3 regions of the Yersinia hibernica genome follow, and region 1 is predicted to be linked to each of the others. Evidence: predicted binding sites of a transcription regulator. Region 1 holds the regulator's gene; each other region holds the start of a gene.

Region 1 (7,593 bases):
TTCCGCACCCATGTGGTAGAAATGCCAAGTGAGATGTTAGCTGAATTAGCCTTGGGTGCTTCTGTTGCCCACAATGGCTGCTGTTTAACAGTGACAGCAGTTGACGGAAATCGCATCAGTTTTGATTTAATGAAGGAAACGCTGCGCATTACCAATTTGGGGGATATTAAAGTTGGTGACGTGGTTAATCTGGAGCGGGCGGCTAAGTTTAGTGATGAAATTGGCGGTCATCTTATGTCCGGTCACATTATTTGTACTGCTGAAATAGCCAAAATATACACATCAGAGAATAACCGCCAGATCTGGTTCCGGATGCCAAATGTTGATTTGATGAAATATGTATTACACAAAGGTTTTATCGGTATTGATGGTATCAGCCTGACCATCGGTGAAGTGGTGGGCAACCGTTTTTGCGTACATTTGATTCCAGAAACACTGGCGCGAACCACCTTGGGGAAAAAGCGTCTGGGGCATCGGGTAAATATCGAAATAGACCCACAAACGCAGGCGGTGGTGGATACCGTTGAGCGCGTCTTGGCGCAACGCGATATTGCTCAAGCAGCAGTGGCTGCTGAAAAAGCGGTGCGGGAATAGAATAATAAAAAGCAGGGGGATATTCCTCCTGCTTTTAATATATTGAGTTTTAACAGATTAACGCGGAACGCGAATTCCACCTTCGACGCCATTTGGGCTGAATAATACTTGCCACAACTGTATATCTCTGGCGCGAAATGCGCCTGCACAGGCATTCAGATAATAGCTAAACATCCGCTCAAATCGCGGCGAGTAATTCTCAGCTAAAGTCGGCCATGCGGCTTGGAAACGTTCGTACCATGCCATCAGTGTTCGGTCATAATCAGCGCCAAAATTATGCCAGTCTTCCATAATGAAATAAGGTTCGCTGGCTTGAGCAATATGTTTCACCGAGGGCAGACAACCATTAGGGAAAATATATTTATCAATCCATGGGTCAACACTCAAATCAGTGCGATTCGCCCCGATGGTATGTAACAAGAATAATCCGTCGGGCTTCAAATTGCGGTTAACCACATCGAAATAGGTGCGATAGTTTTTAGGCCCGACATGTTCGAACATGCCGACTGAGACAATACGATCAAATTGCTCATTTAGATCTCGGTAATCCTGCAATAGAATCGTAACATCCAAGCCTTCACAACGTTTTTGCGCTAATTTTTGCTGTTCAGCTGAAATTGTCACACCGGTGACAGACACCCCGAAATGGCGGGCGGCATAAGCGGCAAGGCCACCCCAGCCACAACCAATATCGAGTAACTTCATACCCGGCGCTAATTGCAGTTTCTCACAGATCATCTGCAATTTGTTTATCTGAGCTTGCTCCAGTGTGGTCGCGTCTTTCCAATAAGCGCAAGAATATTGCATATTCGGGTCAAGTATGAGGCTGAACAGATCATTACCCAGGTCGTAATGTTCTTTACCGACAATCCAGGCTCTTTTCTTGGACTGCAAATTGATAAGGCGGGCCGCGCCAATGCGTAAAGTATCTTTGAGATGGTGGGGCAGTTGATTCTCTAAGCCAGCTCTGAGAACCCGTTGGAAGAAAATATCCAGCCGGTCACATTCCCACCAGCCATCCATATAACTTTCACCTAATGCCAAAGATCCTTCTTGTAATACCCGCTTAAAGAAGTCTGGGTTATTAACTCTAATGTCGAAGGGGCGTGAGCCATTGACTTCAATATCAGCCCGGTTCAGCATTTCTTGAACAATGCGAAACCACGGGTTTTCTTGAATACTCTGGTCTTCTATACAGGATGAACTCATAGCTTCTCCATCACTTTCTTCTGACTTATGACCCGCGTAACTAAATGACACACGCGAATACATACCAATAAAGTTGGTGTCTGGTATCCATTACGGATATACCCTTTGTACTTGACGTCGCAGTGGTGTTTGCGGCTCTCATTCAGAGTGCCAATCTAAGCGCTGAGCAACATGGGTTTAACCCATCTGTCATTCGCTTACTGCCTGGCTGCAACCTCAATAACGTTGAGTAAAAGAGGAAGATTAAGAAGATACCCTAATTACGCTTGGGTTTAGGGTGACTCATCCATAAGTGTAAATGTGACGCAATCCACGCATCCAGAAAGTGCTTAAGATAATGCTTTTTTTTAATGGTATTCTAATCGGTTAAATCGAGTATAGGCTTGCCGGGATGCTTTCTCAATAATAAATCGTACCCGGCATTGATGCGCCTTAGTGACTATTTCTATTGGGAATTATGACTCCGCGCAATTATAGTCATTATTGTTAGTATGGCTTTTTTCTTTCCTTAACGCGTAGCAATGAATGCCATAACCCAATGCCGCCAAAATGACCGTCGAGAGCATGACGGTCACGGTTGCGAGTAAGGGTTGGCTGATATAGGCCGACACCATCATGCTCGCAATAAAACACAAGCCCAGTTGCAGCGTATTTTGCAGTGCTGCGGCTTTGCCTGTATTCGCTGGAAAGGGCATTAATGCATTTGCCACGATAATAGGGTAGCAGGCACCATTCACAAGCGCCATTAAGCAGAAAGGAATAAGTAGGGTAACCAGTGTTGGTGTGGTCAAGGTGGCTATCAGATAAAGCGCAATCATGCTGATAGCATAACCGCTCAGTAGCCACGGCAGCAGTGTATTACCCTTAATCCGGCTCAGCGCACTGCGGCAACCAAATCCACCCAACAGGAAAGCTAATGTCTGCGGGACATAACTCAAACCAATAATATTCGGGCTATAGCCCATATCACCTAAAATAAACGGTGATCCTGTTAGCCAGGCGAAAAATCCTGCGCTGCAGGCCGCGAACATCATCACGTTGCCGCTAAACGCCGGGAATTTCAGCAATTGCCAGAAGCTCATGGCACTTTTGCTTTGGGTCGCAGGGTTTGGCGTGGTTTTTTTCCGTTCTTTCAGCAATGCGGTTGGGATCAGTAATAGCAATGTCGTTATCAATAAAACCACAAAAATTGACCGCCAACTGAAGTGGTTTAATAACCATGCGCCGAGCAATGGGGCCAGCGCAGGGGATAGTGCCACCAACGGCATAATGGTCGCAAATACCCGGTTGGCCTTGCCGTCGCGATAACGGTCTACGACTAATGCTTGCCAACTCACGGCGGCAGAACAGACTCCGATTGCCTGAATAAAGCGCAGGATCAGTAACTGTGTTGCCGTTTCAACCCATAAAATTCCCAGACAACCCAGAGCAAATAAACCCAACCCTGCTAACAACACGGGTTTACGGCCTAATTTGTCCGAGACTGGCCCCCAGATAAGCTGGGCGATAGCAAAACCGGCGAGAAAAATGCTGAGACTGGCACTGATAGAGCCGGCGGAGGTTTGTAACTCTTGTTGCATGGCACCAAAGGCGGGTAAATACATATCGGTCGCCAGGTATCCCAACATGCTTAAACCGGCAAGGTAGAACATGAAACTTGCAGACGTTTTCATTCTTTATTTCTCTTTATCATTTTTTTGCAGGTGATTGACTACTTTTAGCCATTTTATCATTAGGAATTTAGTGCGGGGGGCATTCTAGCCGCAGAGATATTCGGTTGTGAAACGGTAATATTTGCGACATGCTATCAAAAAATTTGATAGTCACTATTGCGTTTCGCTGAGGCAAAAAAACATGTGGTCAGAATATTCATTGGATGTGGTGGATGCGGTCGCTCGCACCGGGAGTTTCAGTGCCGCCGCTCAAGAATTGCACCGGGTGCCGTCCGCGGTCAGTTATACTGTACGACAATTAGAGGAGTGGCTGGCGGTCTCTTTATTTACGCGGCGTCATCGCGACGTAGAATTGACGGAGGCAGGCAGAGTTTTTATCAAAGAAGCCCGCGATGTTATCAAAAAAATGAATGACACACGCCGTCAGTGCCAGCAAGTCGCGAATGGTTGGCGCGGGCAATTAAATATTGTGATTGATAAAATCGTCAAACCACAGCGCAGTCGCCGTTTAGTGCAGGATTTTTATCGTCATTTCCCGGATATCGAATTGCGGGTGCGTTATGAAGTGTTTAACGGCGTCTGGGATGCACTGGTGGATGGGCAAGCTGATATGGCTATTGGGGCAACACGTGCTATCCCGGTGGGTGGGCGGTTTGTGTTTCGTGACATGGGTTTTTTGAGCTGGCATTGTGTGGTCAGTGTCAATCATCCTTTAGCCCAATTAACCGGGCCTATTAATGATGACCAGCTGCGGCCTTATCCCTCTTTGTGCCTGGAGGATACCGCGCGAAATTTACCTAAACGGGATACCTGGACATTGGATAATCAGCAGCGGTTAGTCGCACCGGATTGGGCGACGGGAATAGACTGCTTGTGTGAAGGGTTATGTATCGGAATGGTTCCGGCCCATATGGTGTCACCATTGATTCAACAAGGAAAATTGGCGGCATTAACACTGACAGAGCCCCTGCCGGACAGCCCGTGTTGTTTGACCTGGGAGCAGCATAATCATTCCCCAGCCTTAGCATGGATGCTGGATTATCTGGGTGACAGTGTCACGCTAAATGATGAGTGGCTAAAAGATGATAATGATGGCACGCCGGGAGCGGCAGGATGAGCTGCCGGTAACCTGTGGGGCTACCGGCAGGGGAAGCTTAACGGCGATAATCGCGATAGGGGCCATCAGCAACAGAGCGGCGCTCTATCAGTTTCGGATGGACTTCAATGGTTTGCGGGTCTTCGCGTTTACTGACAATACGGTCGAGTAACATGGCAAAAGCCATTTCACCCAATCTCTCTTTGGGTTGATGAATGGTGGTCAGCGCCGGTGAGAAATAGCGGGCATTGCGCACATTATCATACCCGATCACTGAAATATCTTGTGGCACTCGCAGGCCCAGTTCATCCGCAGCACATATTGCGCCCATTGCCATAATATCGCCACCACAGAACACGGCCGTCGGACGATGTTTTTGTGTCAGAATTTGGTGCATAGCCTTATAACCAGACTCCGGCTCAAAATCGCCTTGCACCACCCACTCATCACGTAATGGAATATTGGCTTCTTCCAGGGCTTTCAAAAAGCCCTGATGGCGGCCCCCCCCGGTATTACGCGATAATTGACCAGGAATAGCGCCAATATCGCGGTGACCGCGCTCGATAAGATAACGACCGGCTAAATAGCCGCCTTCGAAAGCATTATCAATAATCGAGTCGGTAAAATCGCCACGAGCAGTGCCCCAGTCCATCACCACCATAGGGATATTGCGATAATCTTCCAACATTCCCAGTAATTGTTCCGGATATTCAGAACACATCACCAATAATCCATCGACACGTTTTTGTGCCAGCATGGCCAAATAGGCTTTTTGTTTATCCAGATTATTATGTGAGTTACATAAAATGAGGGTGTAACCTTGGCTATAACAGCTATTTTCAACTGCCTCGATCACTTCAGCAAAATAGGGTGCTTCACTGGATGTCGCCAATAAGCCAATGGATTTGGTGTGATTGACTTTCAAGCTACGGGCCACCGCGCTGGGTGAATAATGCAGCTCTTTAATGGCCGCCCACACAGCGGCCTTGGTATTTTCGGCGACGAAACGAGTTTTATTGATAACGTGCGAAACGGTGGTGGTGGACACACCCGCGTGTTTGGCCACATCTTTAATCGTTGCCATAGAAAAAATGACTCCTAAGCTCACCTGTTACAGCAGGTAAGTATTATGTTAATCGTTTGCCTGCATGACTCGAATACCGCTCAGACAGCAACACGATAGTGGGCTGGCGAGCGAAGTCAGATGGTGGTCTGAGCCTATTTATTGGATGTTATTAGTCAGTATGCAGTTATGAACTGCGAATTTTGTCTGATCTGGAGGAAAAGTGGAAGCGCTAATCAATGTTATAAAGTGCGTAATGAGCACAAGATTTTTTTCCCTAACTGTGGGAAAATGATTTGACGCACTCATTGTGTGCCTTTTCCCTACTAAAATTAACCGGCTGAGGAGTTTTTATGGATACCAATCTGAAGATGTCGCTAATTACCACTGTTGGTGCGCTGGCAATGATTATTGTCTTTAGCTTCGTGGCGGTAATGAATTAATTCACCTGCATGCCGGTGATAAGTAGGGCGGTTTACCCGCCCTTAATTATTGCGCCGCGATTAAGCTAAATTCTGCTCAACAAAAGACCAGTTAACCAAAGCCCAGAAGTTCTCCAGGTATTTTGGTCGCGCATTACGATAATCAATATAATAAGCGTGTTCCCATACATCCACCGTCAACAGCGGCTTATCTTGGGTCGTCAGCGGTGTTGCTGCATTTGATGTACTGACAATGGCTAGGGAGCCATCCGCTTTTTTGACCAGCCACGTCCAGCCCGCACCAAAGTTTTTCACTGCGGCATCAGTAAATTGTGCTTTAAATTCAGCGAAAGAACCGAAAGATTGCTGAATGGCAGCGGCAATTTTGCCTGTCGGTTCGCCGCCCCCATTGGGTGACAAACAGTGCCAGTAAAAGGTGTGATTCCAGACTTGGGCCGCATTATTAAAGATGCCACCACTGGAGGTTTTGACTATCTCTTCCAGGGTTTTACCCGCAAATTCGGTATCTTTAATCAGATTATTGAGGTTGACCACATAGGTGTTGTGGTGCTTGCCGTAATGGTATTCCAGCGTTTCAGCAGAAATGTGCGGTTCCAGTGCATTTTGTGCATAAGGTAATGCCGGTAATTCAAAAGACATCGCGCTCTCCTTTCGGGGTTGCTCAGGGTGTTTGCTCCTCAAATTCAATCATTAGCCAGCGCTAAGAAAGGTGAGGGGCGGTTAAAATCGTAATTGTTGTATTTTTGTTGTGGGTATTAATTTTAACAACTTTCGGCAGGAATAACAGGTATAACCACACAGATTAATGGGGAATGGCACCCGATAAGCCTATCGGGTGTGGTGATGCGATTAGCGGATGGTTTTCGGTGTTACGACACGGCGAGCGCCGACATAATGATCTTGCCAATAGTCATTATCCATCATGCTAATGCGAATTTCTTCACCGGTTCGTGGGGACTGAATAAACTTTCCGTTGCCTAAATAAACCCCAACATGGTCAGCAACACCACGGTTGGCAATATTGAAGAACACTAAATCACCACTTTCTAATTCAGCGCGTTTCACCGGTGCTGCATCACGTAAATGATACATTTCATTAGCGGTACGTGGCATTTTTATCCTGATGACATCTTTATAGGCATAATAAATCAGCCCGCTGCAATCAAAACCGGTATTAGGGGAGCTACCGCCCCAGCGATAAGGTTTACCGACTTGCTTCATCAGTTTACTCATTGCAGTCTGTTTGGCGTGTTGGTAGCGTTTTTTATGAGCAGGGCTGAGCTTTATTTTATTATTTAGCGCTAATTCAGTATTGGCTTTACCTTGAGCTTTATTTCGCTGGCGACCATAAGCGACTTTTTCTTTTTTGCTAACGGAGGCTTTTTTATTGGCGGTAGTTTTAATATGAGATGCTTTATTCGCCATTGCTTTATTGCTATTTAATTTCTTATTGGTGGGTTTACTGACCGCTTGTGCTTTCTTCTTTATGGTTTTACTGGCAGTGGCGGCGGTTGT
Region 2 (7,593 bases), 1.7 Mb from region 1:
TTAGGCACGCTGTTTTTGTTCACAGTAATATTGGCATGACCCAACGCAGCATCGGCATCTTTACCGGTGATATTTTTATCAACCAAATCAAGCAAGAACAGGTGGTTATCTGTACCACCAGACACCACTTTGTAGCCACGTTCCAAGAATACCGACACCATGGCTTTAGCATTCTTAGCCACTTGCTGCTGATAAACTTTAAACTCAGGCTCCATGGCTTCTTTCAACGCGACCGCTTTACCCGCGATGACATGCATCAATGGGCCGCCCTGGTTCGCCGGGAACACAGAGGAGTTCAGTTTTTTATACAGATCTTCATCGCCACCTTTCGCCAAAATCAAGCCGCCGCGTGGGCCAGCCAATGTTTTGTGCGTGGTCGTAGTCACGACATGCGCATGTGGCACGGGGTTAGGGTAAACGCCCGCCGCTACCAGACCGGCTACGTGAGCCATATCGACAAAGAACCATGCGCCGATGCTATCAGCGATTTCGCGCATTTTTGCCCAATCAACAATACCGGAATAAGCAGAGAAGCCGCCGATGATCATTTTTGGTTTATGAATTTCGGCCTGACGCGCCATATCTTCATAATCAATTTTGCCAGACTCATCAATACCGTAAGGCACGATATTGTACAGTTTACCGGAGAAGTTAACCGGTGAGCCGTGGGTCAAATGGCCGCCGTGCGCCAGGTTCATCCCCAGAACTGTATCACCGGGTTGCAGCAACGCTGAGTAAACCGCCACGTTGGCCTGAGAACCGGAATGCGGCTGAACGTTGGCGTAATCTGCACCGAACAACTCTTTAGCGCGGTCAATAGCCAGCTGTTCTACAATGTCGACATACTCACAGCCACCGTAGTAACGCTTGCCCGGATAGCCTTCAGCATATTTGTTCGTCAACTGAGAACCTTGTGCCTGCATAACACGCGGGCTAGTGTAGTTCTCAGAGGCAATCAGCTCGACGTGCTCTTCCTGGCGCACCACTTCTTGCTCCATTGCACGCCATAGATCTGCATCATAATCGGCAATGTTCATTTCACGCTTTAACATCCGGCTCTCCTGACTTAGCTAACAAAATAGACCTAATGAACAGCCCTTCTGGGCTTTATGACACAGTGTAAACTGTTTGCCCCCCGTTAAGATAGGTCTTGACAGAGGTTTTTACGCAAACGATTGGCTCCAGTCTGCGTAAGGCTTTGACCTGTTCAGACTTCATCCAGCGCAACGGAATTATCCTCATATTCATTATGTGATTTTTTCATCTTCTGTGAACTGACGCAGTACGCTAATCCCTTATAAGAAGGATGCGTATTTACAAGTTAAGCCGCAAACTATAAGATGCATTTAAAATACATGTATTAATTTACACACTATAAACCCCAGAATCATTGGCATTGCCACAAAGATGAAAGGGACAAAATATTTAAGGAGCACCGCATGCTGGATAGTCAAACCATCGCCATCGTTAAATCCACCATTCCATTACTTGCCGCCACCGGCCCCAAGCTAACGGCACATTTTTATGACCGCATGTTCGAGCATAATCCTGAGCTCAAGCACATCTTCAATATGAGCAACCAGTTTAATGGTGACCAACGTGAAGCGCTGTTCAACGCCATTTGTGCATATGCGGCAAACCTCGAGAATCTGGCCGCTTTATTGCCAGCAGTTGAGCGCATTGCCCAGAAACATACCAGCCTAAACATTCAGCCCGAGCATTACTCGATAGTGGGTCATCACCTAATAAGTACCCTGGATGAAATGTTCTCCCCCGGTCAGGAAGTATTGGATGCCTGGACGAGCGCCTATGGGGTGCTGGCAGATGTATTTATTGCGCGGGAAAGCCAGATTTATCAACAAGGTGAGAACAGTTCTGGCGGCTGGCGAACTTTACGCCGCTTTCGCATCCTGAAAAAAGAGATGCAAAGTGATGTTATTTGCAGTTTTGTATTAGCCCCAGAGGACGGTGGCCGGGTGCTGGATTTCAAACCCGGCCAATATTTGGGTATTTATATTGAAGATGAGCGGCTTGAGTATCAGGAAATCCGCCAATACTCCCTGACTGCCGCCCCTAACGGAGAAACCTACCGCATTGCCGTGAAGCGCGAGGAGCAAGGAACTGTTTCTAATTATTTACACCGTGAATTGCACGAAGGCGACAGTATTCGAGTCGCCCCTCCACGCGGTGATTTTTTCTTGGATATTACGCCAGACACCCCCGTGGCACTGATTTCTGCCGGCGTCGGTCAAACCCCGATGTTAAGTATGCTCAATAGTTTGCATAATCAGCAACATGCCGCGCCAGTGCATTGGCTGCATGCCGCTGAAAATGGCCGTGTTCATGCTTTTGCCGATGAAGTTGCTGCGATAGCAGACAATATGCCAAATCTTAGCCGCCATGTGTGGTATCGCCAGCCAACGGCGCAAGATAATCACGGAAAGAATTATCACAGCACCGGGCTGATGGACCTCAGTTCACATCAGTGGCTGGCCGCCGATCCCAACAGGCATTATTACTTCTGTGGCCCATTAGCTTTTATGCAATTTTCAGGCCGCCAACTATTAGCGCAAGGAGTGGCTGCAGAGCGAATTCACTATGAATGCTTCGGCCCACATAAAGTCATTTAATAACTGAATTTTATTTCATTTCCCAGGGGTGCCATTCTGGCGCCCTGCATATTCGTTATAAAAAATCTGTCTACTTATTATTTCTAAATGTAGTAGAACGTGATTTAGATCTCATATATCCTCATTTAATATTGCCACGATGGGGCATTCGGATGAATGTCTAAATATTCATATAGCTGAAAATTAATAATGTGGCTGACATTATTCCCTACTATTTATTGCCCGGTAGCAGAGGGTAAATTAAGGCTGAATTGACCTACCATGAGTAAGAAGTTCATTAAAAAAGAAGGGTTGGCATTGGTATCCATGGCCCGCTATTTAATTGGCGAGCGCTCGGGTAATCGGCTTAAAACTATCGATGAATTATCCGATGATTTCGGTATCTCCGTCGGAGTGGTGCAACACGCATTAAAAGTGTTGGAAGCTGAAGGCGCTATCATCGTTGAGCGCCGAGGCCGAAATGGAACCTTACTTGTTGACTTGAATATGCCGCAATTACTGCAACAGGCTGATTTGGGTAATATGGTGTGCGCCATGCCACTGCCTTACACCAAACTTTATGAAGGTTTAGCCAGCGGCTTAAGAGAGCAATTTACTTTACTTCCGCTCTATTTTGCCCATATGCGTGGGGCAGAAGTGCGAATTGAATGCCTGATAGACGGCATTTACGATATGGCCGTTGTCTCGCATCTGGCGGCTAAAAGTTATCTGGAGCAAGGGAAAGTTACTCTGGCACTGAATTTAGGAAATGGCTCCTACGTGGATGGCCACCAACTTATTTGCCGCCGTGGCGAACAAAATAATATCCGCCGCGTGGGGTTAGATCCGCGCTCACCCGACCAATGTCTGCTGACTGAAATTAAATTCTCCGGACAAGCTATCGAATTAGTCGAATTGCCTTATAGCGACTGTATCGCGCATATAAATCGTGGTGATATTGATGCTGCAATTTGGAATCTGGCTGATAATATTCCTCAAGAAGATTTACAGGCAATAAAACTGCAAGGCGATGAGCGCTATATTCAAGCCTCGCAGGCCGTTATCCTTATCCGGCCAGATAACCATCCAATCAAATTGCTGCTGGAAAAAGGGATTAATGAAACATTATTGCTGTGCCACCAGCGCGCGGTACAAAATGGTGAGATAGAGCCTCGTTATTAATCCTATTACTCTGGCAGCAAGCTAAGTTATTTTCGGGAGGCCACTCTTTGAAGATTTGTATTGATGCGCGTCTGAATATTCTTTGTCAGTCAGGGGTTGTTGACCACGATATTGGTCAAGGATTAGATCAGGTTATCAACCGGTTAGAAAATTTCTGGCAGTTACCCGTCAGTGGTTATCAAGGGGAAATGGCAATCACCCATATGGCGAATGCATTAATGCGTACCCGCCGCGGTGAAGAGATCCATGCGCTGGATCCCGCAATATTAGCGGAAATTATCCAAAGCGAAGATATTCATTATATCCGGGAGATAAACCAAGATTTATTGGCCTTTTTTTCACTGAAACCGGCAGAAAATGAAATCGGATATTTACTCGCGAACCTTTACGGTCTATACCTTTCTAGTGACACCCCTCTCCTGCGTTAATATGGCTTATTAGGGGGCATGTCCGAAACACAACATCAGGGTCTTTTTATTATAAATATTCAAAATAATAATAATTTAACAAATATCATTATGCCTCGGGCGTTCAGGACATATAATGTTTTTAAAAACCCTATTAAAACAAAATGGTAAGCTTGTTGATGCCGTAATCTCATTCTATCAGCAGGGAAAAATCTGCCCTGATAGCTACGTCATAGATGTAGAACAAACTGAAGCGAATGCCCGCTTGCTGCTACAAACTGCACATCATCACCAGGTAAAACTGTATTTGATGAGCAAACAGTTTGGCCGTAATCCAGAACTATGCCGCCGCCTGCTGGCTTGCAGTTATCAAGGCACCCGTTATCACGGCATGGTGGCCGTTGATTTTAAAGAAGCGCGACAACTTTACCGCCATGCTATTCCGGTCGCCCATATTGGCCATCTGGTACAACCGCCATCTGCCATGGTGGCGGAAATACTCCGTCAGCGGCCGGAAGTCATTACTGTTTATTCATTGGAAAAAGCGCTGGAAATATCACAAGCCGCGCATCGCCAACATATTATCCAGCCACTCATGTTAAAGGTTTACCAATCGGGGGATTTACTCTATTCCGGGCAGGAAGCTGGCTTCGAGTTAAATCATTTACCCGCAGTAATTGCGGCGCTGCAAGAAATGCCGGCGGTGCGATTGGTCGGGATAACACATTTTCCCTGCATGCTGTATGACTCTCAATCGCAACAAACTTCGCCGACGGCCAATATGCACACCTTGCTGACGGCACGGGATATTCTGCAAGCACAGGGAGTGGCGATTGAACAGATAAATGCCCCTTCAGCCACCAGTTGCACCACTTTACCCCAACTGGCCAAACTGGGCATCACACACAGTGAACCCGGTCATGCCCTTACCGGGACGATTCCTGCCAACCAACAGGGTAACCAACCAGAACAAATTTCCATGCTGTATCTGTCTGAGATTTCTCATCATTTCTCTGGCAACAGCTATTTATTTGCGGGCGGTTATTATCGCCGTAGTCATGTGAAGAATGCATTAATTTGGCATAATAACCACTTCAGCCAATCCACTATATTGCCGATTGATAATGACAGCATTGATTACTGTCTGGGTCTGGCCGGTCAATTTCCACTAGGTAGCCCGGTTATCATGAGTTTTCGTACCCAAATATTCGTGACGCGCAGTGATGTTGTTTTGATTGATGGTATTCAAAGTGGCGCTCCCCATATCCTTGGCTACTATGACAGCCAAGGTAATACACTGGGTTAATCTGTAAAAAAGCCTATTAGCCCAATACCTGAGTTTATTTAATGTATTCCCATGATAGTCTTGACTATTCATATTCACTTTCTTTGGAGCCTGCCCGATGATTAATCCCAATGGATACACCTACGCGCACGAACATCTCCATATTGATTTATCGGGCTTTAAAAATAATCTGGACTGCCGACTAGACCAATATCAACCCATCTGTGATGAAATGTGTGAGTTAGTGAGTCAAGGGGTGGTGAATATCGTCGAAGTTACCAACCGGTATATGGGCAGGAATCCGCAGTTTTTACTGAATTTGATGCGCGACAGCGGCATCAATATCATCGCCTCAACCGGCTATTACACTGACAGTTTCTACCCGCCGATGGTCCGTGAGAGTAGCGCGCAGCAACTGGCGCAAACCATGATTGATGAAATCGAAGTGGGCATTGACGGCACTGAACTAAAGGCGGGTATCATTGCAGAAATTGGCACCAGCGAGGGCGTGATTACCCCTGACGAGGCCAAAGTTTTTCATGCCGCAGCGCTGGCTCATCATGCCACTGGCCTCCCCATCTCGACCCATACCAGCTTCAGCACTATGGGATTAGAGCAAATAGCGCTACTGAAGAAACACGGTGTGCCGCTGGCCCGTGTGGTCATCGGGCATTGTGACTTAAAAGAGCAACCTGAGCTTATTATGAAAATGATCGATATGGGGGTCTATGTCCAATTCGACACCATTGGTAAAAATAGCTATTTCCCTGATGAGCGCCGTGTCGCCATGTTAGTCATGCTCGCCGAACGCGGGTTATTGGATAAGGTCATGCTCTCCATGGATATTACTCGCCGCTCACATTTAAAAGCCAATGGTGGCACTGGATTTAGCTATTTAATTGATTCTTTTGTTCCCATGTTACTGGCCGCAGGGATTTCCCCCGAACAGGTGGAAATAATGTTGCGCCACAATCCTAATAAATTTTTCACCACGCAAGGAAAGTGATTATGAAGAAAATTGGCATTGCCGGGCTGCAGCGAGAGTTAATACGCGAAATGATTGAGCAGACGGCACCGAATACTTTTGAAACATTTATTCTCTCGGATATGGACGCCGCAGTAAAAGTGAAAGAGGGGCAACTGGATTATTATATTGGCGCCTGTAACACCGGGGCCGGAGCCGCATTATCTATGGCTATCGCGATTATCGGTTATAACAAAAGTGCCACCATCGCCAAGCCCGGAATTAAAGCTAAACCTGAGCAAATAGAAAAGTTTGTCACTGAGGGTAAAGTGGCGTTTGGCTTATCGGTCGAACATATTGAGCATGCTATCCCACTGCTAATTATACAATTGCGCTAAGGGGCCACCGTGGATTACATTCATATCATTGTGGTTGCCCTGCTGACAGGGATGACCGCGCTGCTTTCTCACCGCAGCGTCGCCGTGTTCCATGACGGCATCCGCCCCATTTTGCCGCAATTGGTTGAGGGGAATATGAGCCGGCGTGAAGCGGGCAGTATTGCTTTCGGCCTCAGTGTCGGCTTTATTGCCTCGGTGGGTATCTCATTTACTCTCTCCACCGGTTTACTTAACTCTTGGTTGCTGTTTTTGCCAACAGACATCATTGGCGTATTGGCTATCAATAGTTATTTGGCTTTCGCACTTGGAGCTGCTTGGGGGATTTTAGCGCTCACCAGCTTACCCGCCGTTAACACCGCACTGACCTCATTACCGGTGAACTTTATTGGCTCACTGGGGGAGTTGAGCAGCCCGGTTATTTCCGCCTTTGCCCTGTTCCCCTTAGTGGCTATTTTCTATCAATTTGGCTGGAAAACGGCGGTCGTTTCTGCCTTTATCGTGCTGCTAACCCGCTTACTGATTACTCGTTTTACCGGGCTATTCCCTGAATCCATTGAAATTTTCGTCGGTATGATTCTGCTTATCGGCATCGCTATCGCGCAAGACTTAAAAGCAAAAACCCACCTGGGAGGGGGTGGCGGGCACTCTGTTTTCGAGGAGCGAACCCAGCGAATAATTAAAAACCTGCCCATGTTAGCCATCGTTGGCGGGTTAATCTCTGCGGTGGCGAGCATGAAAATCTTCGGCG
Region 3 (7,593 bases), 630 kb from region 1:
AGTGACACCCCTTTTAAAACTTCATGTTCGCCATAGTGCTTATGTAATTCTGTCACAGACAATTTGGTTTCAGCTATTTTAGGTTCTAACATGTCAGTCATAGTTCTTGATGTGTCAGTCATAATCTCTCCGTACTTAATGCGATGCCTGAGGTTTTATATGTGCCAGCCAACGTTTCTCTGCCTGGCGGAACAGGCTAATTAGCGTGAAAGAGATAATCAGATAAAGTACGGCAGCAATACCAAAAGCATAAAACGGCTGATAAGTCGCGGCGTTAATATCACGCGCTATTTTCAGTATATCTGGCACCGTGGCGGTAAAAGCCAATGCGGTGGAATGCAGCATTAAAATAACTTCATTACTGTAAGCCGGTAAAGCAATACGCAGTGCTGAAGGTAAAATAATACAGCGATACATTTTAAAACGAGAGAAACCATAGGCTCGGGCAGCTTCGATTTCACCATGTGGCACTGAACGAATAGCACCTGCGAATATCTCTGTGGTATAAGCACAAGTATTCAACGTCAATGCCAAAATAGTGCAATTCAACCCGCTTCGGAAGAATGCATTAAGTAGGTCATTACCTCGGATAATCTCTAAACTGTATACGCCGGAATAAAACACTAATAATTGCACGTAGAGTGGCGTACCACGGAAGATATAGGTAAAAATCCAGACGGGCAAACGAATCCAGCGCCGTTCTGCTACACGTGCTACTGCCAGTGGAATAGCAAGTAACCCGCCCATCACTACCGAAGAAATGAGTAACCAGAGGGTTACGGCCATGCCAGTAAATCGGTAGCCGTCGCTCCAAAGCAGGGCTTGCCAATATTGATGTAGGATTTCAATCATAATTCGGCCCTCTTCACCCCGTGGGAATAGCGCCGTTCCAACCATAGCAAAATACCATTTGAGACGGTGGTAAATACCAGATAAACCACACCGGCCACAAGCGCAAAGAAGAATGGCTGATAAGTGCCTTTCCCTGCCAATTGTGTGGCTTTAACGACATCATTTAATCCCAAAATAGAGACCAATGCTGTCGCTTTGAGGATAACTTGCCAGTTATTACCAATCCCCGGTAAGGCATAGCGCATCATGGCAGGAAACATAATTCTACGGAAAATCTGGCTGGAATTAAAACCAAAGGCCCTTGCAGCTTCAATTTGGCCAGTAGGAACTGCCATATAAGCGCCACGGAAAGTTTCGGTGAAATAAGCACCATAGATAAAACCAAGCGTAATAATCCCTGCAGAGAGAGGGTCAATATTAATTTGTTCAAAACCTAGTGATTCAGTAATGCTATTTAGGGTGATCTGCAAGCCGTAGAAGATAAGCAGCATCAAAACTAAATCAGGCACCCCACGAATCAGCGTGGTGTAGCCCTCAAATAAACCGGATAACAGCCGGTTTGATGATAATTTCCCACCGGCACCAATTAAGCCGATAATCACTGATAGCAGCACTGAGCACAGTGCTAGCTCCAGCGTCACCAGCGCACCTTCAAATATCAGTTTCGAATATCCATCCAGCATCTGGGTTATCCTGTTTTACTGAGTAAGGAGTCTGGTTAATTGCTCTGTGTTGGCCTCAACCTAAATAGGCTGAGGCCATAGCGGCAAATAGGATTAACCGCCGTAAACATCAAAGTCGAAATATTTTTTCGCGAGTTTGTCGTAAGTGCCATCTTTACGCATTTCTGCAAAGGCTTTATCCAACGCGGCTTTAAGTTCAACATCATCTTTACGTAAGCCCATACCGGTACCCACGCCGAAGAATTGGTCATTTTTGACTGATGGGCCAGCGAAAGCATAACCTTTGCCTGCCGCTTGTTTCAGGAAACCTTCACTGCCGGCAACTTCATCTTGGAACGCGGCATCGATACGACCAGAACCCAAGTCAGAGTAAATCAAATCCTGATTTTGGTAGGCAACGACATCAATACCTTTTGGTTGCCACTCTGCATTAGCGAATGCTTCCTGAGTCGAACCTTGCAATACCCCAACACGTTTACCTTTCAAAGCCACCAATGTTGGTTCAATTTTGCTGTCTTTCGGCGCAATTAAGCGGGCATTGGCGGCGTAGAGTTTGTCTGTGAAGGCAATCTCTTTTTGACGTTTTTCAGTGATGGAGAGCGAGGAGATAATGGCATCAATTTTTTTAGCTTTCAGCGACGGGATTAATGCATCAAAGTCACTTTCAACAAAAGTACATTTGGTATCAATCCGATTACATAATTCTTTTGCTATATCGATATCAAAACCAACCAACTCACCGCTGGCATTTTTCGATTCGAAAGGAGCATAAGTTGGATCTGTACCAATTTTGATATCTTTAGGAATGGCGGCAAAAGCACTGCTGGCAGCAGCCAATGCTAATACTAAAGGCAGAACCAAAATCTTCTTATTCATACATAACCCTCAAATTGATTTTCAATGCCATAAAGCGCGTTAGTTTTCTGTACAACCCAGAGCGTTCATAAATCAATTTGCAGTAATCGTGCCAGTAATCATTGGCAGAGAAAGCAAATTCCATTACCGACTTCTTCGCGTAATTACGACTAAATGCAGGCATCTGGCCATCAACAGAAACTGAATGCGAATACCATGCACCAACATGCGCCCTAACACAGCATCATTGTGGTGCATAATTCGCCCCATTTCAGTGCGATGTTGCACAAATGTATCAATTAAGGGAAATTTGTTAACTACCACCTTGCCAGCGAATAAACAAATCGTTAGGCAGTTCAATATCAAATTGATCGATAACTCGGTTAACTGTCTGATCAACAATATCTTGAATGCTTTGTGGGCGATGATAAAACGCAGGCATTGGCGGCATAATGACCGCCCCTAGCTCGGCAGCTTGTACCATTAGGCGTAAGTGCCCTAAATGCAGTGGGGTTTCGCGCACACATAACACTAATGGCCGCCGCTCTTTTAATATCACGTCCGCAGCTCGGGTCAGCAGACCATCGGTATAGCTATGGACAATGCCAGATAATGTTTTGATTGAGCAAGGTAAAATGACCATGCCGCTGGTCTTGAATGAGCCAGATGATATGCAAGCGGCAATGTCACGAGAATCGTGCACCACATCCGCTAATGCCTGCACATCTTTAACACTGAACTCGGTTTCAAGCGCCAATGTTTGACGTGCTGCGTTACTGAGAATGAGATGGGTTTCCACACCCTCGACATGTTGCAGCGCCTGTAATAGCCGAATGCCATAAATAGCACCACTGGCACCACTGATGCCGATAATAAGTCGTTTCATGGGAACTGCCTCAAGCAAATGACGGATAACGAATTATCCACAGTATAACCAGAAATCAGGCCAATTTACTGTCTTAGGCAGTGAACAAATTAGAATAGCGCCCCGCACAATAACAAAAAAGGTGCACCGCGTCTGAACGTCAGTTGCACCTTTTTGATTCATTAATACTCAGCAGGATTATGAGCGACGGGGATGCTGCCGCTCCAACTTGAGGTGCTCGGAGGATATTACCCCTCGTTATGCATCTCTAGATTTTCTGCTTCGTTATGATTACGTAGTGCTTGCGCATCATCGTTACGTAACGATTCCAGATACTCCAGATAGCTTTGATCCACATCTTTAGTCACGTAAACGCCATTAAAGACCGAACACTCAAACTGAGTAATATCGGGGTTATCTTCGCGTACAGCTTCGATAAGGTCGGTAAGATCCTGGAAAATCAGCGCATCCGCACCAATTAACTGGCGAATCTCGTCCACTTCGCGGCCATGAGCAATTAACTCATTAGCACTTGGCATATCAATACCATACACATTTGGGAAACGGATTTCAGGAGCCGCAGACGCGAAATAAACTTTCTTCGCACCTGCTTCACGGGCCATTTCGACAATCTGTTCCGAGGTGGTGCCGCGCACAATGGAGTCATCCACTAATAACACATTTTTATCACGGAATTCTGCACGATTAGCATTGAGCTTGCGGCGCACCGATTTACGGCGTTCCTGCTGGCCCGGCATGATAAAAGTACGGCCAACATAGCGGTTTTTCACAAACCCTTGACGATACGGTTTATCCAAAATACGGGCGATTTCCAGTGCGATATCGCAGGAAGTTTCTGGGATAGGAATAACGACATCGATATCCAAGTCTTCCCACTGTTTAGCAATTTTTGCGCCTAACTTCTGCCCCATACGCACACGCGCGCTGTAAACAGAAATTTTATCCATAAAGGAGTCTGGACGGGCAAAATAAACATACTCAAACAAGCACGGATTGTATTTCGGATTTTCAGCACACTGGCGAGTAAACAACTGGCCTTTTTCAGTGATATACACCGCTTCGCCCGGCGCAACATCGCGCAGGAATTCGAAACCGAGGGTATCTAGCGCCACACTTTCAGACGCCACCATGTATTCATTGCGACCATCAGCTAAAGTGCGTTTGCCAATCACTAGCGGGCGAATACCATTAGGGTCACGGAACGCAACCATACCGTGGCCGATAATCATCGCGACGCAAGCATAAGCACCGCGAATCAACTGATGCGTAGCAGCAACAGCGGCAAAAATGTTGTCAGATTCCAACGGATAATGCTGGAAACGGTCCAATTCACTGGCAAAAATATTCAGCAGAATTTCTGAGTCAGAAGTGGTATTCACATGACGGCGAGAAACTTCGAATAATTTCTTTCTCAGCTGGTGAGCGTTAGTCAGATTACCGTTATGAGCCAGAGTGATGCCAAACGGTGAGTTAACGTAGAAAGGCTGAGCCTCGGAAGCGCTGGAACTGCCCGCGGTTGGGTAACGAACATGACCAATCCCCATATTCCCCTGTAAGCGCAGCATATGCCGGGTTTCAAATACATCCTTCACCAAGCCGTTTGCTTTACGCAGCCGGAACCCATTATGGGCATCAATGGTAACGATGCCCGCAGCATCCTGGCCTCGGTGCTGAAGCACCGTCAACGCATCATAAATCGACTGGTTTACCGGTGCAAAACCGGCGATACCGACAATACCGCACATGTTGTCTTTTCCTCATAAGCTGCCGCGAATCGGTAATTGATTCGGTAAGAAACTCGACGTGCTCTGTAGGTAGTCAAAGAACCACCTGATGATATAACTGAACTGCGGGATTAATTGCGACTGTTTCCAGTCAGCACTCTGTGAGAAGCCGGTAAACGTATCGAGGAAGAACAACATGGCGGAGACAATCAGCACACCTCGCAGTGCGCCAAAACAGACGCCCAACACCCGGTCAGTTCCCGATAACCCAGTACGTTCAACCAGTGAACCAATCACATAGTTAACAATAGCCCCGACGATCAATGTCGCGATGAACAAAATGCCGATAGCAATTCCGTTGCGCACCACTTCATCCTCAAAACGAGTGAAGTAGACAGCAAGGTAAGTGTAAAAATGGCTGGCAACAAAAAACGCACATCCCCATGTTACAAGTGACAATGCTTCACGGACAAAACCTCGGATCAAGCTGACTACAGCAGAAAATCCGATAATCCCTATAATGACGTAATCAATCCAGACCATGACTATTCCAATGACGAAATCGCCGCTGCATCCTGTTCGCGGCGAATTCTAACAGAAAAAGAAAACGTTTGCGTAGAGGAATTATGACCAGCGACAAATTAAAGTGCGGCGATTTTAAAAACAACAATCGCCGCACCAATGAAGCCACCAGCCCCCCGTACACCCAGATATCTTAACCCTAATTTAAACTTTAGCGCCCCGTGCCATAGGGCTTAACCTGACCATTCAGACCACTTAACGAATTAAGCTCTGGCAAAGCCGATTGCAGTTTTTGTTTTGATGCGTCCGGCCCCACATACACCCGGGTAATCTGCCCCTGCACAGGGGTCGCTGGCACGGTAAATGCCCGATGTCCAGACAGGCGCAGCGTCGCAACAATTTCATTCACTTTGGCCGCATTTTTCAGCGCCCCCAGTTGGACGACATAGGCCTGCCCTACCGGTGCTTTCTCTTCTGTGGCCGGTTTGTTCTCCGGCTGAGCTTCTGGCTTTGGCTTAACTTCTGGCGGTTTTTTCTCGACCGGGATGGGCTTCGATTCTACCGGTTTTATTTCCGCAGGCTTAGCCTCCAGCGGTTTCCTCTCGACAGGTTTCACCTCAACCGGTTTACTTTGTACCGGTGGCGGTGTCACGAGAGTCGGTTCAGACGGCAGTTTACCGGCATCATTAGCGGCCTGAGAGACAGAATCATCTTTGGGGGCTTCCACGGCAAGTGCGGCCCCTTCTGGCGGCGCAATAGGCAGGGGCTGACTGACCGGCCCAACCGCATCAATTTCCTGACTATCACCGGGTTTCGGCACTAATGGGATGGCAGCAAACTCATCCTCATAATGCTTCTTTTTACCATCCAGTAGTCCTGGCAATATAATCACGCCCAAGGCCACCAAAATGATGGTCCCAACTAAACGGTTCTGGAACTTACTTGCCACGCGCACTCCTTCAATTCCTTGACAGACCCCGATACCTTTACCAATCCGGCCATGACCAACCTAATGCGGTTACAGATTCAATGCAGCCATCACATGAGCAACAGTATGGAAAGAGCCACAGACAATGACCACATCCTGTGCTTTTGCATCTTGCATCGCTTGACGCCAGGCGGTTTCAACATCACTGAACTGGCGTGATTGTGCTAAATGCTCGGCTAACTGCTCGGCACTGGCACCGCGTGGCCCCTCTAGTGGCGCGCAGTACCATTCATCAACCTGCTCAGATAAGCATGCCAGAGTACCACCAATATCTTTATCTGATAGCATCCCCACCACCGCCCGAATTTTGCCCTGTTTTGGCAATTGCGCGAGTTTGTCAGTCAAATAACGCGCCGCATGCGGGTTGTGGGCAACATCTAAAATCAGCAGGGGCTGCTCACTGATTATCTGAAAACGCCCAGGTAAATTAGCGGTTTGCAGACCCTGACGTATAGCGTCCTCGCTCAAGGGCAATCCGGAATAATGCAACACGGCCAGCGCGGTCGCGGCATTAGCCAACGGCACATTCGGCAGCGGCAAATCACTCCATTGGCGGTCAGCGCATTGCCAGTTCCAACGGTTTTTTTGTTGCTCAAAGGGTTCTTGCAGACTGAACTGCCAGGCTTTATCACCCGGGTACAGTTGCGCACCGAGTTTTACCGCGACATCGCCAATAGACTGAGGCATATCGGGTTCGCCCACAATAGCGGGTTTACCGCCGCGGAAAACCCCGGCTTTTTCACGACCAATGCTTTCTCTGTCGAATCCCAGCCAGTCGGTATGGTCTATCGCAATGCTGGTGATGGCGGCGACATCTGAGTCAACAATGTTAGTCGCATCCAAACGTCCTCCCAGACCAACTTCTAAAATCACCACATCAAGTTTAGCCTGCTTAAACAATTGTAACGCCGCCAAGGTGCCGAACTCGAAGTAAGTCAGTGAGATACCCTCACGCCCAGCTTCAATTTTGGCAAAGGAATGGCTATGTTCAGCTTCAGGCAGTTCTTGCCCCTGAATACGAACGCGCTCGGTGTAACGCAAGAGATGGGGTGAGCTGTAAACCCCGACACGCAGACCCGCTGC

The links. Region 1 encodes PurR, which represses purine synthesis genes. Its sites were predicted from a motif close to CANGCAAACGTTTGCNTG; they were not measured.
Positions count from the first base shown of each region.
Region 2: a site for PurR is predicted at 1,165-1,182, ahead of glyA (serine hydroxymethyltransferase). Genes of this name have one in related genera too.
Region 3: a site for PurR is predicted at 5,601-5,618, ahead of cvpA (colicin V production protein). Genes of this name have one in related genera too.

Region 1 is NZ_CP032487.1:1,692,553-1,700,145, forward strand. It holds gene D5F51_RS08000 (riboflavin synthase subunit alpha) at 1-594, shown strand, start outside; gene cfa (cyclopropane fatty acyl phospholipid synthase) at 652-1,803, opposite strand; gene punC (purine nucleoside transporter PunC) at 2,259-3,476, opposite strand; gene punR (DNA-binding transcriptional activator PunR) at 3,658-4,593, shown strand; gene purR (HTH-type transcriptional repressor PurR) at 4,631-5,656, opposite strand; gene cydH (cytochrome bd-I oxidase subunit CydH) at 5,989-6,078, shown strand; gene sodB (superoxide dismutase [Fe]) at 6,139-6,717, opposite strand; gene D5F51_RS08035 (C40 family peptidase) at 6,928-7,593, opposite strand, start outside.
Region 2 is NZ_CP032487.1:3,439,517-3,447,109, forward strand. It holds gene glyA (serine hydroxymethyltransferase) at 1-1,052, opposite strand, end outside; gene hmpA (NO-inducible flavohemoprotein) at 1,440-2,630, shown strand; gene yhfZ (GntR family transcriptional regulator YhfZ) at 2,892-3,791, shown strand; gene D5F51_RS16185 (PRD domain-containing protein) at 3,839-4,219, shown strand; gene D5F51_RS16190 (YhfX family PLP-dependent enzyme) at 4,335-5,504, shown strand; gene D5F51_RS16195 (phosphotriesterase-related protein) at 5,602-6,489, shown strand; gene D5F51_RS16200 (DUF2620 domain-containing protein) at 6,492-6,845, shown strand; gene D5F51_RS16205 (YhfT family protein) at 6,855-7,593, shown strand, end outside.
Region 3 is NZ_CP032487.1:1,062,987-1,070,579, reverse strand. It holds gene hisP (histidine ABC transporter ATP-binding protein HisP) at 1-101, opposite strand, end outside; gene D5F51_RS05095 (ABC transporter permease) at 136-852, opposite strand; gene D5F51_RS05090 (histidine ABC transporter permease HisQ) at 849-1,535, opposite strand; gene hisJ (histidine ABC transporter substrate-binding protein HisJ) at 1,629-2,411, opposite strand; gene D5F51_RS05075 (UbiX family flavin prenyltransferase) at 2,704-3,276, opposite strand; gene purF (amidophosphoribosyltransferase) at 3,504-5,021, opposite strand; gene cvpA (colicin V production protein) at 5,034-5,543, opposite strand; gene dedD (cell division protein DedD) at 5,734-6,471, opposite strand; gene folC (bifunctional tetrahydrofolate synthase/dihydrofolate synthase) at 6,541-7,593, opposite strand, start outside.